2 regions of the uncultured Pseudosulfitobacter sp. genome follow, and region 2 is predicted to be linked to the other one. Evidence: riboswitches for the same ligand, from Rfam matches in the RefSeq annotation. Region 2 holds a riboswitch; the other holds the start of a gene.
What was found. A riboswitch is a leader RNA that binds a small molecule or an ion and turns the genes downstream of it on or off. The one in region 2 is predicted to bind thiamine pyrophosphate.

Region 1 (7,244 bases), on a different contig from region 2:
GGCGGATGACGATTTGCCCTTGCCGTCGCCGGTGTGCACCAGGATCAGGCCGCGACCGGGATCTTCGGCCTGGGCAATCTTCTCGCGTTGCTTGGTTTGCAGGTCCTGCATCTTGGATTTGTGGTCGTCTGTCATGTCTTAGCCTTTCGGATCGGTCACAGCGCGGGCACGGCCGCGTTCTAGACCCAGTTGTCGTTCGCGCCAGATGATCAGCACGCCACCGGTTACCACCAGCGTTGCACCGGCCACCGTGGACCATGTGGGAATCTCGCTGAACACCACAAAACCGATCGCGGTGGCAAAGATCAACGAGGCGTAGTCAAAAGGTGCCAGCATCGAAGCAGCCCCGAAGCGAAAGGCGCTGGTCATCAGGATTTGCGCCACACCACCAATCAGGCCCGCGCCCACCAGCAGCGCGATGTTGGCGGGCGACGGCATGACCCAGCCAAATGGGATGGTCAGCAGCGACAGGGCCGTGGCGGTCATTGAAAAGTAGAATACGATGGCAGCGGTGTGTTCGGTCTGCACCAGGCGGCGGATGTGGATCTGCACCAGCCCGCGCACCAGCGATGCGCCCAGAATGGCCAGTACGCCCATCAGGGCTGCGTTGCTCATGTCGCCGGCACCCAACGTCAGGTTTGGCCAGATCACGATCAGCACCCCCACCAACCCCAGACCGACGGCGGTCATGCGGATGGCGCGCACTTTCTCGTTCAGCAGGAAAATCGCAAACAGCACGGTGAACAGCGGCGTGGCATAGCCGATGGCGGTCACTTCGGGCAGGGGCAACAGGCCAAGGCCGGTAAAGGTCAGGGTCATCGCCGCAGTGCCGAACAGGCCGCGCCACACGTGGCCCATCGGATTTTTGGTCACAAGCCCGTGGCGCAGTTCGCCGGTCTGCCAAAGCCAGGCCAGAATGACGGGAATGCAAAAGAAAGAGCGAAAGAAAACCGCCTCGCCCGAGGGCACTTCGCGCACCGCGATCTTGATCATCGCGGACATGACCATGAACAGGAAAACAGACAGCAATTTCAAGGCGACTGCTGTTCCGGGGCGGTGTTCGGTCAAGGGTATCGGCATGCGACACCCTTGATCTGTCAGGGATCAGTTTGCAAGCGTCAGTTTAGCTTTGCGACAGCCAAAGGCGTGTTGTCGGCAGGGTTCCAGATCCAGACCTCATCATAGTCCGAAACGTTGAACGACTGACCGGCGGAATAGTCTTGCGATCCTTCGACCGCTTGCAGCGCGCCCATGTCCGTGGCGGCGTCAAGATTGCCGTTGCGGCCAAATCCCACGTGCGCGCCTTCGGTGCCCTCGACTTTGAAGTCGCGCATCAGCGACACGCCGGCATTTGTCACGACGACAACGCCGCTGGCTGTCACGCCATTGCGCCCCTGAAATGTGCCTTCACGGCCGACGTTGTCCTGCGCGAAAGCAGGCAGCGCCGCGGGCAGCAAGGCGCAAACAACAAGGGCGGTGGTGATAATACGACGGTTCATGATGCATCCTTTCGACACAACTTTGAACATATGTAGTGCACCTTTGGACGATTCCCAGATGCCGCCCACAGTTCGTCCGCACTGTGACATTTCAGCCGATGCGACCGCGGTTTTCGCCGATCTGCCCGCCGACCTGACCGCGATGCAGCAGCATGTGGTCCAGGATAACGCAGGCCATCATCGCCTCGCCCACGGGTACGGCGCGGATGCCGACGCACGGGTCGTGGCGGCCCTTGGTGATAATCTCGGTTTCCGCGCCGGCCTTGGTGATGGTCTTGCGGGTTTTCAGGATGGACGAGGTGGGTTTGACAGCAAAGCGCACGACGATGTCCTGTCCGGTGCTGATCCCACCCAGAATGCCGCCCGCGTGGTTGCTGGAATAGGACGGCTTGCCGTCGTTGCCCATGAAAATCTCGTCGGCGTTCAGCTCACCGGTCAGCATCGCGGCGGACATGCCTTCGCCAATCTCGACCCCTTTGACCGCGTTGATCGACATCATGGCGGCGGCCAGATCGGTATCAAGCTTGCCGTAGACCGGTGCGCCAAGGCCTGCGGGTACGCCGCGCGCCACCACTTCGATGATCGCGCCGACGCTGCTGCCGGATTTGCGCAGATCGTCAAGATAGTCGGCCCAGTCAGCGGCGGTTTGGGCGTCGGGAGACCAGAACGGGTTTTGCTCGATCTGGTCCCAGTCGAACCGGCTGCGGTCGATCTCGTGGGCGCCCATGCGGGTCATGTAGCCGGTGATCTGCACATCGGGGGCAATCGCGCGGATCGCCTCGCGCGCCAGACCGCCCGCCGCCACGCGCGACGCGGTTTCGCGGGCAGACGACCGGCCACCGCCGCGATAGTCGCGGATGCCGTATTTCTGCCAATAGGTGATGTCGGCGTGACCGGGGCGGAACTTGTCCATGATGTCGCCGTAGTCTTTCGACCGCTGGTCGGTGTTCTCGATCATCAGCTGCACCGGCGTGCCTGTGGTCTGCCCCTCGAACACACCGGACAGGATGCGCACCTCGTCGGCCTCGCGGCGCTGGGTGGTGTATTTGTTCTGGCCCGGTTTGCGGCGGTCCAGCCAATGTTGGATCATCGCCTCGTCCACGGGCACGCCCGGAGGGCAGCCGTCAACCGTCGCACCCAACGCGGGTCCGTGGCTTTCACCCCATGTGGTGACGCGGAAGAGGTGGCCAAAGCTGTTGATCGACATTGCGGTCTCCTTTGGCCCAAGGCCATAACGGCACGCGCGCATCGGCTCAAGAGTGATTGACCGGTGCGGTTCAGCCTGTACCGTCTGGCGAGACATAGCAGGAGGTCGCCATGACACAGCCCGTACCCGTGAACGCCCGCATTGCGGGGCTGCGCGATCTTGAACCTGCGGGGCGGCTGGATGCGGTCTGTGTGGCGGCGGGGCTGGATCAGAGCGACCGCGCGTTGCTGGCGGGCGAGGGGGCGTTGCCCTTGGCCACGGCCAACGGGATGATCGAAAATGTGGTGGGCAAGTTCGAGATGCCGATGGGGGTCGCCACCAACTTTTGCGTCAACGGCAAGGATTACCTGATCCCGATGGTGGTCGAGGAACCCTCTGTCGTGGCGGCGGCGTCCTATATGGCGCGGATTGCGCGGGCCGGGGGCGGCTTTCATGCTTCGGCGGATGATCCGGTGATGCGCGCGCAGGTGCAGGTGCTGGGGGTCAGCGACCCTGCGGCGGCGCGGCTGCGGATACTCGAGCACCGCAACGACCTGATGGCTCTGGCCAATTCAAAGGACAAGGTGCTGACCGGTCTGGGTGGCGGCTGCAAGGACATCGAGGTGCATGTGTTTGACGACACGCCGGTGGGGCCGATGGTGGTGCTGCATCTGATCGTGGACGTGCGCGATGCGATGGGGGCGAACACGGTCAACACCATGGCCGAACTGCTGGCCCCCAAGGTCGAGACGATCACGGGCGGCACCGTGCGGCTGCGCATCCTGTCCAACCTGGCTGATCTGCGGCTGGTGCGGGCGCGTGTCGATCTGGAAGCTGCGGCGTTGAATACTGACACGCTTGACGGGCACGAGGTCGCGCAGGGTATCGTCGAAGCCTGTGCGCTGGCCGTGATCGACCCGTACCGCGCAGCGACCCACAACAAGGGGATCATGAACGGCATTGATCCGGTGGTGATCGCCACCGGCAACGACTGGCGCGCGGTCGAGGCCGGGGCACATGCCTATGCCGCGCGCAGGGGGCGCTATACCGCGTTGACGCGCTGGGAACGCACCGCCAGCGGTGGGCTAAGTGGCAGTATCGAATTGCCGATGGCGCTGGGCCTTGTGGGTGGGGCCACACGCACCCATCCGGCGGCGCAGGCGGCGTTGCGGTTGCTGCGCGTCGAGACCGCGACCGAACTGGCGCAGGTTGTCGCGTCGGTCGGGCTGGCGCAAAACATGGCGGCACTGCGCGCCTTGGCGACCGAGGGCATCCAGCGTGGCCACATGGCGCTGCACGCGCGCAACATCGCGATCACGGCCGGCGCGACAGGTGCCGACATTGACCGTGTGGCCCGTTCCATCGTTGCAGCAGGTGACATTACGGTGGACCACGCACGCAGCATTCTGGGCGAAACCTGAATACGGCTTGCCTCGGCAGCCCACACACCCTAGCTATTGCAACACCTCGGGGGGCCATTGTGGCTGAGATGCGAATGATCGCGGACCCGTTGAACCTGAACCGGTTAACACCGGCGGAGGGAAGGTCTGGACATCACTCCACGCTTTGCCCTTTCGCCAGCAAATTGGAGGATGCCATGAAGCCGATCCATCTTGCAGCGGGAGTTCTTGCAGCAACCGTTGCCACCACAGCGCAGGCCGAAACGCCTGTTCTGACCGTCTATACCTACGACAGTTTTGTGTCCGACTGGGGCCCCGGTCCTGTGATCGAAAAAGCGTTTGAAGAGGTGTGCGACTGCGATTTGCAGTTCGTGGGCACGGGCGACGGCGCTGCGCTGTTGGCGCGGGTCAAGCTGGAAGGCGCGCGCTCTGACGCTGACGTGGTGCTGGGGCTGGACACCAACCTGACCGCTGCCGCCACCGCGACGGGCCTGTTCGCCCCGCATTCGGTCGATGTCGCTTATGACGTGCCGATGGAGTGGACAGACGCGAATTTCGTGCCCTTCGACTGGGGCTATTTCGCCTTTGTCTATAACGACGGCATCACACCGCCCAAGAACTTCCGCGAACTGGCAGACAGCGACCTGAAGATCGTCATTCAGGACCCCCGGTCGTCAACGCCCGGTCTGGGCCTGCTGATGTGGGTCAAGGCAGCCTATGGCGACGAGGCACCGGCGATCTGGGCCGATCTGGCCGACAACATCGTGACAGTAACCAAGGGCTGGTCCGAATCCTACGGCCTGTTCCTTGAGGGCGAGGCCGACATGGCACTGTCCTACACCACATCGCCCGCCTATCACCTGATCGCGGAAGAGGACGCCACCAAACACGCGGCACCATTTTCCGAGGGGCATTATTTGCAAGTCGAAGTGGCGGGCAAGCTGGCCAACAGCGACCAGCCCGAGCTGGCGGACAAGTTTCTGGATTTCATGGTGACAGATGCCTTCCAGTCGGCCATTCCGACAACCAACTGGATGTACCCGGCCGTGACGCCCAAGGGCGGCCTGCCCGAAGGGTTCGAAACGTTGATCACCCCCGAAACGGCGCTGTTGGTGCCATCGGATGAGGCGCCCGCCCTGCGGGACGAAGCGTTGCAGGAATGGCTGCAAGCCCTGTCCAGATAAGCCGCGTAGGCGGCATTGGCGCTGCGACATTGGTCGTGGCGCTGATCGCTGCCGCGCTGGGCGCGGTGGCGTGGCGGGCCGAGGGGGGATTTTCCCTTGGGCCTGCCGATTGGGCTGCGGTGCGTTTCACCCTGTGGCAGGCGTTTCTGTCGGCGGTGATCTCGGTGGCGCTGGCGGTGCCGGTGGCGCGCGCGCTGGCGCGGCGGCGGTTTGCTGGGCGTGGCGTGCTGATTGCCCTGTTGGGTGCGCCGTTCATCCTGCCGGTGATTGTCGCGGTGCTGGGTATTCTGGCGGTCTTTGGTCGCGGCGGTTGGGTGAATCTACTGCTGGGGCATTGGGGTTTCGCGCCGCTGTCGATCTACGGATTGGGCGGTGTGCTTCTGGCCCATGTGTTTTTCAACCTGCCGCTGGCGACGCGGCTGATCCTGCAAGGTTGGCAAGGCATTCCGGCAGAACGCTTCCGGCTGGCGGCGCAACTGGGGCTGACCCCGCGCATGGTGTTTCGCGTGCTGGAATGGCCTGTACTGTTGCGCGTGGTGCCGGGCGCGCTGGCGTTGATCTTCGTGATCTGTCTGGCCAGCTTTGCCGTGGCGCTGACGCTGGGCGGGGGGCCACGGGCGACCACCATTGAGCTGGCGATTTATCAGGCGTTTCTGTTCGATTTCGATCTGGGCCGCGCCGCGGTGCTGTCGTTGATGCAACTGGGCATGGCGGGCGGCGCTGCTGTGCTTGCGCTGTGGCTGGTGCCACAAGTGTCGCTGACGGGTGGCATGGGGCGCACCGTGCGCCGCTGGGACGCGCCAACCGGCGCGCTGCGTTGGGTCGATGCGGCGCTGATCGGGCTGGCGGCGGTGTTCCTGCTGGTGCCGCTGGTCTCTGTCGTACTGTCCGGTTTGCCCGGCCTTGGCGCATTGCCCGCAAGCGTGTTCCGCGCGGCGTGGTCTTCGATCTGGGTGTCCTGCGTCAGCGTTTGCGTGCTTCTGGCGCTGGCCCTGCCGATGGCGGGCTGGATCGGCACCAGCCGTCGCGGCGGGGTCGAAGCGGCGGGGCTGTTGGGGTTTGCCGCGTCGCCGCTGATGATCGGGACGGGATGGTTTATCCTGATCTATCCCTTTGCCCCACCGTCGTCGCTGGCCTTGCCGGTGACGGCACTGGTCAACGCGCTGATGGCGCTGCCTTTTGCCCTGCGCATTCTGGTGCCGGGGGTGCGTGACGTTGTGGCGGCCCAAGGGCGGCTGAGCGCGGCGCTGGGCCTGCGCGGCTGGCGGCTGTGGCTGTGGGTGATCCTGCCGGGGGTGCGCCCGCAAGTGGGCTTTGCCGCCGGGCTGGCGGCGGCGCTGTCGATGGGGGATCTGGGCGTGATTGCCTTGTTTGCCGATCAGGACCACGCGACGCTGCCCTTGCAGATGTACCGTCTGATGGGGGCCTATCAGATGCAGGCGGCGGCGGGGGCGGCGCTGTTGTTGATATTGCTCGCCTTCGGGGCGTTCTGGATGTGTGATGCTTGGGGGCGACGTGGTGCTGTATCTGAATGATGTGTTGATCGAACTGGGCGATTTCAGCCTGCGTGTCGATCTGTCGGTGCCTGCGGGGCGCAAGGTGGCGATCATCGGGCCGTCGGGCGCAGGCAAGTCGACGCTGGTGGGGGCGGTGGCGGGGTTCGTGCCGCTGGCCCGAGGTACGGTGACGATGCAGGGGAAGGACATTACGCATGCAGCCCCCGACAAACGTGGCATGGCGATGTTGTTTCAGGACGGCAACCTGTTCCCGCATCTGACGGCGGCGCAGAACGTCGGGCTGGGCCTGCGCCCCGCGCTGCGCCTGACGGCGGAGGAGCAGGGGCAGGTGCGTGATGCATTGGCGCGGGTCGGGCTGGCGGGGTTCGAGGATCGCACGCCCGCCAACCTGTCCGGGGGTCAGCAAAGCCGCGCGGCGCTGGCGCGGATGCTGGTGCAGGGTAAGCCGCTGATGCTGC
Region 2 (7,244 bases):
GTAATGCACGTCGTCGTCGATGCTGGGCTGTTCCAGTTCAACAAAGGACGCGCGGTCCAACGGCTGTTCCGCACCGGCCACCTCTTTGGTCCAGTCCTCGAAACCCGCCTCGTCCAGCGCCTTGACGTCGAATCGCATCCGCGAGAACCCGGCGCCGTTGTAATGCGAGGCAAAGCCCGCATAGGTGCCGGCATGGTTGATCACCCCGTTCAACTCGGTTTCCATCCCGGCCATCGCATAGATCATGCCCACCATGTCGGGGATGTAAAAGGCGTTCATCACGGTGGTCGATGTCAGCTTGAATTCAACGGGGCGGTCCACGACCACCGCCATCTCGTTCACGGTGGCGATGTTGTATTCGGGGTAGATGAACAGCCATTTCCAATCCATCGCCACCACCTGCACCTGCAACGGCGTCACGTTTTCATCGACGGCCTTGGTGGCGGTGATGCGGGGCAGGTCGCGGTAAGGATCAAGCCGGTGCGTCGCCACCCAGGTCAGTCCGGCCAGGCAGATGATGATCGCCAGCGGCACCGACCAGACGACGATTTCAAGGCTGACCGAGTGGTCCCATTCGGGATCATAGGCCGCGTCTTCGTTGTCGGCGCGATACTTGATCGCAAAAAACACCGTCAGCGCCAGCACCGGAACAATCACGATCAACATCAGAACGGTTGCGTAAATGATCAGGTCGGCTTGCTGCGATGCGACATCTCCGGCCGGGTTCATGACGACCAGATTGCATCCCGACAATGCCAGCGCACCAAGCGCCAGCAAACCGAAACGACCAATCCTGCGATTTGTTCTGGGTTGAAAGAAAGACATCCAAGACCTCTTGTGTGTTTCTTCGGAGGGTGTTCCCCTGTGGCAGCTAAATAACACTCGGGGCTGATTTAGACAGCGCGATCGCTGCGGTATTTTGGCACGGCTGCCCCAGGTCGGGCTGCGGTATTTTAGCACGCCTGTCGGAAATTGTGGTGATTTCCATCTTGGCCGCTATCCTAAGAACGACAGCGAAGAAGGGGTTGGACCATGGCGATCGGTAATGCGGCAGGCACGAAAATGGGCAAGGCAAGCGACGTCGATTCGAACACGAGACAGACCGTGCAACTGGATGACGTCATCACCACTGTGGTGATGGCGCGGGTGACGGACTATTTCGGTTTCTTCGTCTTTGCCATCGCCTCGGCCCTTGTTTTTCCTGCGATTTTCTTCCCTTACCTTGAACCCGTGCCCGCAACGCTGGCATCGTTCGCGGTGTTCTCGCTGGCGTTTCTGGCCCGTCCCGTGGCCAGCCTGATTGGCCGCAAACTGGAACCGCGCATCGGCAAACCGGGGAAAATCACGGTGGCCCTGATGCTGCTGGGCACCTCGACCGTCGCCATCGGGTTGCTGCCCGGATACGACCGCATCGGCTGGGTCGCCCCCGCGCTGCTGGCCGTGTTGCGCGTGATTCAGGGGCTGGGACTGGGCGGATCATGGGACGGCATGACGCTTCAGCTTAAATCGGCCGCCCCCAAGGACCGCGACGGTCTTTACAGCATGGTGCCGCAACTGGGCGGGCCCATCGGCTTCTGCGTCGCCGCCGCAATGTTCTACGTGCTGACCGGCTTCCTGACCGAAGAGGAATTCTATCAATACGGCTGGCGGTTCGCGTTCTTTGCGGTGATGGCCGTGAACGTCGTGTCGCTGTTTGCACGGCTTCGGCTGCTGACCACGAATTTCGGCTCGGATGAAGAAACCATGATGAAATCCGCCCCGCTTGGCTTTCTGCTGCGGACCGAATGGCGGTCGATTCTGCTGTCGGCTTTCCTGCCGTTGTCCAGCTATGCATTGCTGCACATGCTGACGGTTTTCCCGATCAGCTACACGCTGCTGTTCACGGACAACGCCATCGACCGGATCATCCTGTGGCAGCTTGTCGGCGGCGCGCTGGCGGTCGGAACCGTGATGTTGTCCGGGGTGCTGGCAGACCGCTATTCCAAACGCGCGGTGATACTGGGGTCCAGCGTGCTGACGCTGCTGCTGTGCCTTAGCATCGGCACGCTGAACGACAATCCGGCGGTCTATATCGTTGCGGGCTTCATCATTTTCGGCCTGTCTTATGGTCAATCCAGCGCCATCGTCCCGGACCGGTTTTCCCCCGATTGCCGCTACTCCGGCTCGGCGCTGTCCACCAACCTGTCGTGGATATTCGGCGCGGCCTTTGCCCCGCTGGTGGGGCTGTTTCTGGCCAGCACCTTCGGGCTGTGGGCTGCGGCGTTGTATCTGGTGTCCGGCGTGCTGGTGACATTGGCCACGCTGTTCATCCTGCGCCGCCAGTTCGACAAGATCTAAGGATCGCGCACCGCGGCCTGACTGCGGGGCACATCGCCTGACCTGCGCCGCCGCCTTGGCGGCGCACGCATGGATTGCATTTGACGCCCCTGTCCAAACCGCCTATCCCTGAGCGCACCAGGGGCGCTGAAAAGCTGAGACGTACCCTTTGAACCTGAACCAGATAATGCTGGCGGAGGGAGGTCGTATGTTTCGCGGATTGCGTTCCTGCTCTCTCTTTTTGCCCGCGCGAAAAAGGAGAGACCATGGCCCCCCAAGATATCCTGACAGCCCTGCGTGACCAGAATCCGCTGGTGCATTGCATCACCAATTACGTCGCCATGAACATCGCCGCAAACGTGGTTCTGGCGGCGGGCGCATCGCCCGCGATGGTCCATGCGCCCGAGGAAATCCCCGAATTCACACCCATCTGTGGCGCGCTGACGGTCAACATCGGCACGCTGTCGTCCGCGTGGTTGGCCAGCATGACCACCGCCGCAACCGTTGCGGGCGCGCACAATATCCCGTGGGTGCTTGATCCGGTGGCGCATTTCATCTCGGACTATCGCAAAGCTGCGGCGCAAGACCTGCTGGCGCTGCGTCCGACGGTCATCCGCGGCAACGCCTCCGAAATACTGGCGCTTGCGGGCGAGGCCGGTGCCGGCAAAGGCGCCGACAGCGGCGACAGTGTGGACGCCGCGCAATCGGCTGCAAACGCGCTGGCGACGCAGTGGGGCGCCGTGGTGGCGGTCACCGGGCCGGTCGATTATGTCACCGACGGCACGCAAACCGCGCAGGTTTCGGGCGGCTCGCCCCTGATGCCCAAAATCACCGCGCTGGGCTGTTCGCAAACCGCACTGATGGGCGCCTATTGCGCCTCTGGTCCTGCGTTTCAGGCCGCCTTGGGCGCCCTTGCGCATTTCAAGGTGGCGGGCAATGCGGCCGCCAAGGTTGCGAACGGTCCGGGCAGTTTCCAGATGCATTTTCTGGATGCCCTGAGGTCGACCCGTCCGCAGGATCTTGCGCAGGTTATCGCGTGATGGCCTTTCACCGCGCCCAATTGCGCCTGTATCTGGTCACCGACCGCGACCTGTGCGCTGCGATGGGGGTGGTCGAAACCGTGACGCGCGCCGTGGCGGGGGGCGTCACCATGGTGCAACTGCGCGACAAGACCGCGACCACAGCACAGCGCATTGAACTGGCCATAGCGCTGAAACAGGCCCTGCATGGCAGGGATGTGCCGCTTGTCATCAACGACGACATCGCCGCTGCCGTCGCCGCAGGGGCCTGTGGCGCGCACATCGGTCAGGGCGACATCGCACCGGCAGCGGCGCGGGCACGGCTGGGGCCGGACAAGATCCTTGGCCTGTCGTGCGAGACGGTGCAAACCGTGCAGGCCGCCGATGCGTCGGTCGTGGACTATCTGGGTCTGGGGCCGGTCTTTGGAACGCCCACAAAAACCGACCACGCACAGCCCATCGGCTTTGACGGGCTGGCGCAGATGGTCGCCGCCTCTGCCTTGCCCACAGTCGCCATCGGCGGGTTGAAATCCGCGCACATCGGCGCAGTGCACGCGGCCAAGGCCGACGGCATGGCCGTTGTCTCGGCCATTTGCGGACAAGCCGATCCTTGCGCTGCCGCCCGTGCCTTTGCTCTTGCGCAAAACGAGTGTGCCCCATGATCCCCAATGTTCTTAGCATCGCGGGGTCCGATCCGTCCGGCGGGGCGGGCATTCAGGCCGACATCAAGGCGATTTCGGCGAACGGTGCCTACGCGATGGCCGTCCTGACCGCCCTGACCGCGCAGAACACCCAAGGGGTCAGCGACATCCACATCGTGCCGCCCGCCTTTGTGCGCAGCCAGATCGAGGCGATTTTTGCCGACATCCGCGTCGATGCGATCAAGATCGGCATGATCGCCACAGCCGAAGGGGCCGCCGCCATCGCGCAGTCATTGGCCGGGCAGGCGGGCATTCCCGTCGTGCTGGACCCGGTGATGATCGCCAAGGGTGGCGCGACCCTGTTGCAACCCGACGCGGTTGCGGCCCTGCGGGACAGGTTGCTGCCGCTGGCCACGGTGCTGACCCCGAACCTGCCCGAGGCGGCGCATTTGCTGGGCGTCGAAGCCGCCACCACGCGCGACGACATGGTGAAGCAGGGCGTGGCGCTGTGCGCGCTGGGGCCGCAGGCCGTGTTGATAAAAGGCGGTCATTTGAGCGGTGCCTCCAGCCCCGATTGTCTGGTCACAGCGCAAGACGTGGTGTGGTTCGACGCCCCCCGCACCCGCACGGCAAACACCCATGGCACGGGCTGCACCCTGTCCTCGGCCCTTGCGGCGCAACTGGCAAGGGGGCTTGGGCCTGCCGACGCCACGCTTGCTGCCAAGACCTATGTCTCGACCGCCGTCGCCCATGCGGGCGATCTGTCCGTGGGCACGGGCCACGGCCCCACCCACCACTTCGCCACGCTTTACGCCAAATAAAAGAGATCCCCCCATGAAATCCGTTATCCTTGCAGGCTTGCTGTCGCTAATCACCGCCCCGCTTTATGCGCAGGATCAGGTTACCCTGATGTTGGACTGGTTTGTGAACCCCGACCACGGCCCTGTCATCATCGCGCAGGAAAAGGGCTACTTTGCCGAACAAAACCTTGAGGTTCAGGTGATCGCCCCCGCCGATCCCTCGGCCCCGCCCAAGATGGTCGCGGCGGGGCAGGCCGACCTTGCGATTTCCTATCAGCCGCAGTTGCACCTGCAAATCCACGAAGGCTTGCCACTGCAACGGGTCGGAACGCTGGTGGCCACACCGCTGAACTGCCTGCTTGTGCTGGACGATGGCCCCATCGCCACCCCCGCCGACCTGAAGGGCCGCAAGGTCGGCTATTCCGTCGGCGGCATTGAAGAGGCGATGTTGGGGCAGATCCTGAAAACCCATGGCCTGTCGCTGGACGACGTCGAATTGATCAACGTCAACTGGTCCATGTCCCCGTCGCTGATGTCGGGACAGGTCGATGCCGTGATCGGCGCGTTTCGCAATTTCGAGCTGAACCAGATGGACATCGAAGGTGTGCCGGGCCGCTGTTTCTACGTCGAGGAAGAAGGCCTGCCGCCCTATGACGAACTGATCTACGTGGCCAACAGGGACACGATGGATGTGGATATGATCCGGCGTTTCCTTGCCGCGACCGAAAAGGCGACCCAGTACATTATCAACCATCCGGTGGAGAGTTGGGAAGTCTTTGCCGCCACCGCACCCGAGCTGAACGACGCGCTGAACTCCGCTGCGTGGACCGACACATTGCCCCGTTTCGCCCTGCGTCCGGCCGCGATGGACGCGGGCCGCTATGCCCGGTTCGAGACGTTCCTGCATGACGCGGGCCTGATCGACGCGCCCTTTGCGGTCGATGCCATCGCCATCGACGTGACCGCGCCATGACCGGCGCAGCTTACGGGGCCGCCTTTGCACAGTGGCGCGACGGGTGCGCGGATCAGTGGCGCGCCTATACCCACCATCCCTTTGTTCAGGGGCTGGGCGACGGGTCGCTGCCACGCCCTGCGTTCCTGCATTATCTTGTACAGGATTACCTGTTTCTTGTACATTTTGCGCGGGCCTGGTCGCTGGGCGTGGTCAAGGCCGAGACCCTTGCCGAAATGCGTGCCTGCGCTGCCACAGTCGACGCGCTGGTCAATCACGAGATGTCCCTGCACGTCAAAATCTGCGCCAAAGCCGACATTGACGAAGCCACGCTGTTCGCCGCCACCGAAGAGATCGAGAACGTCGCCTACACCCGCTATGTGATGGACGCAGGGTTGCAAGGCGATTTCCTTGATCTGATGGCGGCACTGGCCCCCTGTTGTTTCGGCTACGGCGAGATCGGGACGCGGTTGGCGGGCGCAGCCGACGCGCGCACGCCCTACCGGGACTGGATCGAAACCTATGCCGATGCGGACTATCAGCATGTGATGGCTTCGGTCGGGCAGATGATCGACGACGCGGTGCTGCGCCGGTTGGGGCCGGATTTTGCCACCTCGGCACGATGGCCGCAGTTGCAGGCCCGCTTTGCCACGGCCACCCGGTTAGAGGTCGCGTTCTGGGACATGGGGCTGCGCGGCGCGTGACAGGGGCACCGTCCATCCATCTTTGCGGGGCCTGCCATATCGACGGCATACGCTTGTTTTCGTCGATTGATCTGACGTTGCCTACGGGCCAATGGACCTGTCTGCTGGGCCGGTCGGGCGTGGGCAAATCCACGCTGTTGCGCCTGATTGCCGGATCGGCGGGGGCGGGTGATTTCGAGGGACAGATTGCCACTTCGGACGGGCTGCCGCTGGCGGGGCGTGTCAGTGTAATGGCCCAATCGGACATGCTGTTGCCGTGGCTGAGCGTTCTGGAAAACACCGTGCTGGGCGCGCGCCTGCGCGGTCAAACGCCTGACCTGCACAAGGCGCGCGACCTGCTGGCCTGCGTCGGGCTGTCGGACCATGCGGGCAAGACGCCGCAGGCGCTGTCCGGCGGGATGCGCCAGCGCACGGCACTGGCCCGCACGTTGATGGAAGACCGGCCCGTTGTCCTGCTGGACGAGCCGTTTTCGGCGCTGGATGCCGGCACGCGCGCCGATATGCAGGACCTTGCCGCCCGGTTGCTGAAGGACAAGACGATCCTGTTGGTGACCCATGATCCGGCCGAGGCTGTCCGGCTGGGGCATCAGATCATCGTGCTGTCCCCCGAGGCCGCGACCCCTTGGGCGCTGCCATCATGTCCGCCGGTCCGCGATCAATACGCGCCGGACACTGTTGCCTGTCAGGCCGCACTGCTGGCGTATCTCAGGGGCGCGGAATGATACGCCTGCGCTATGCTTTGGCAGCGGCTGGCCTCGCGCTGTTGCTGTGGCAGGGGATTGTGTGGATCACCGCTGTGCCGCCGTTCATCT

Region 1: it holds a riboswitch for thiamine pyrophosphate, as region 2 does, so the genes downstream of both, thiB (thiamine ABC transporter substrate binding subunit) here and thiM (hydroxyethylthiazole kinase) in region 2, are expected to answer to the same signal.

Annotation. Positions count from the first base shown of each region.
Region 1 covers NZ_CAXBJW010000002.1:321,897-329,140, reverse strand. Annotated here, with positions in the region: gene cobO (cob(I)yrinic acid a,c-diamide adenosyltransferase) at 1-135, opposite strand, end outside; gene AAC077_RS08805 (DMT family transporter) at 139-1,080, opposite strand; gene AAC077_RS08800 (hypothetical protein) at 1,119-1,499, opposite strand; gene aroC (chorismate synthase) at 1,591-2,706, opposite strand; gene AAC077_RS08790 (hydroxymethylglutaryl-CoA reductase, degradative) at 2,817-4,106, shown strand; TPP riboswitch at 4,144-4,245, shown strand; gene thiB (thiamine ABC transporter substrate binding subunit) at 4,283-5,269, shown strand; gene AAC077_RS08780 (thiamine/thiamine pyrophosphate ABC transporter permease ThiP) at 5,245-6,804, shown strand; gene AAC077_RS08775 (ATP-binding cassette domain-containing protein) at 6,770-7,244, shown strand, end outside.
Region 2 covers NZ_CAXBJW010000008.1:71,076-78,319, forward strand. Annotated here, with positions in the region: gene cyoA (ubiquinol oxidase subunit II) at 1-825, opposite strand, end outside; gene AAC077_RS16235 (MFS transporter) at 1,033-2,337, shown strand; TPP riboswitch at 2,447-2,535, shown strand; gene thiM (hydroxyethylthiazole kinase) at 2,583-3,356, shown strand; gene thiE (thiamine phosphate synthase) at 3,356-3,997, shown strand; gene thiD (bifunctional hydroxymethylpyrimidine kinase/phosphomethylpyrimidine kinase) at 3,994-4,797, shown strand; gene AAC077_RS16255 (ABC transporter substrate-binding protein) at 4,811-5,749, shown strand; gene tenA (thiaminase II) at 5,746-6,432, shown strand; gene AAC077_RS16265 (ABC transporter ATP-binding protein) at 6,486-7,154, shown strand; gene AAC077_RS16270 (ABC transporter permease) at 7,151-7,244, shown strand, end outside.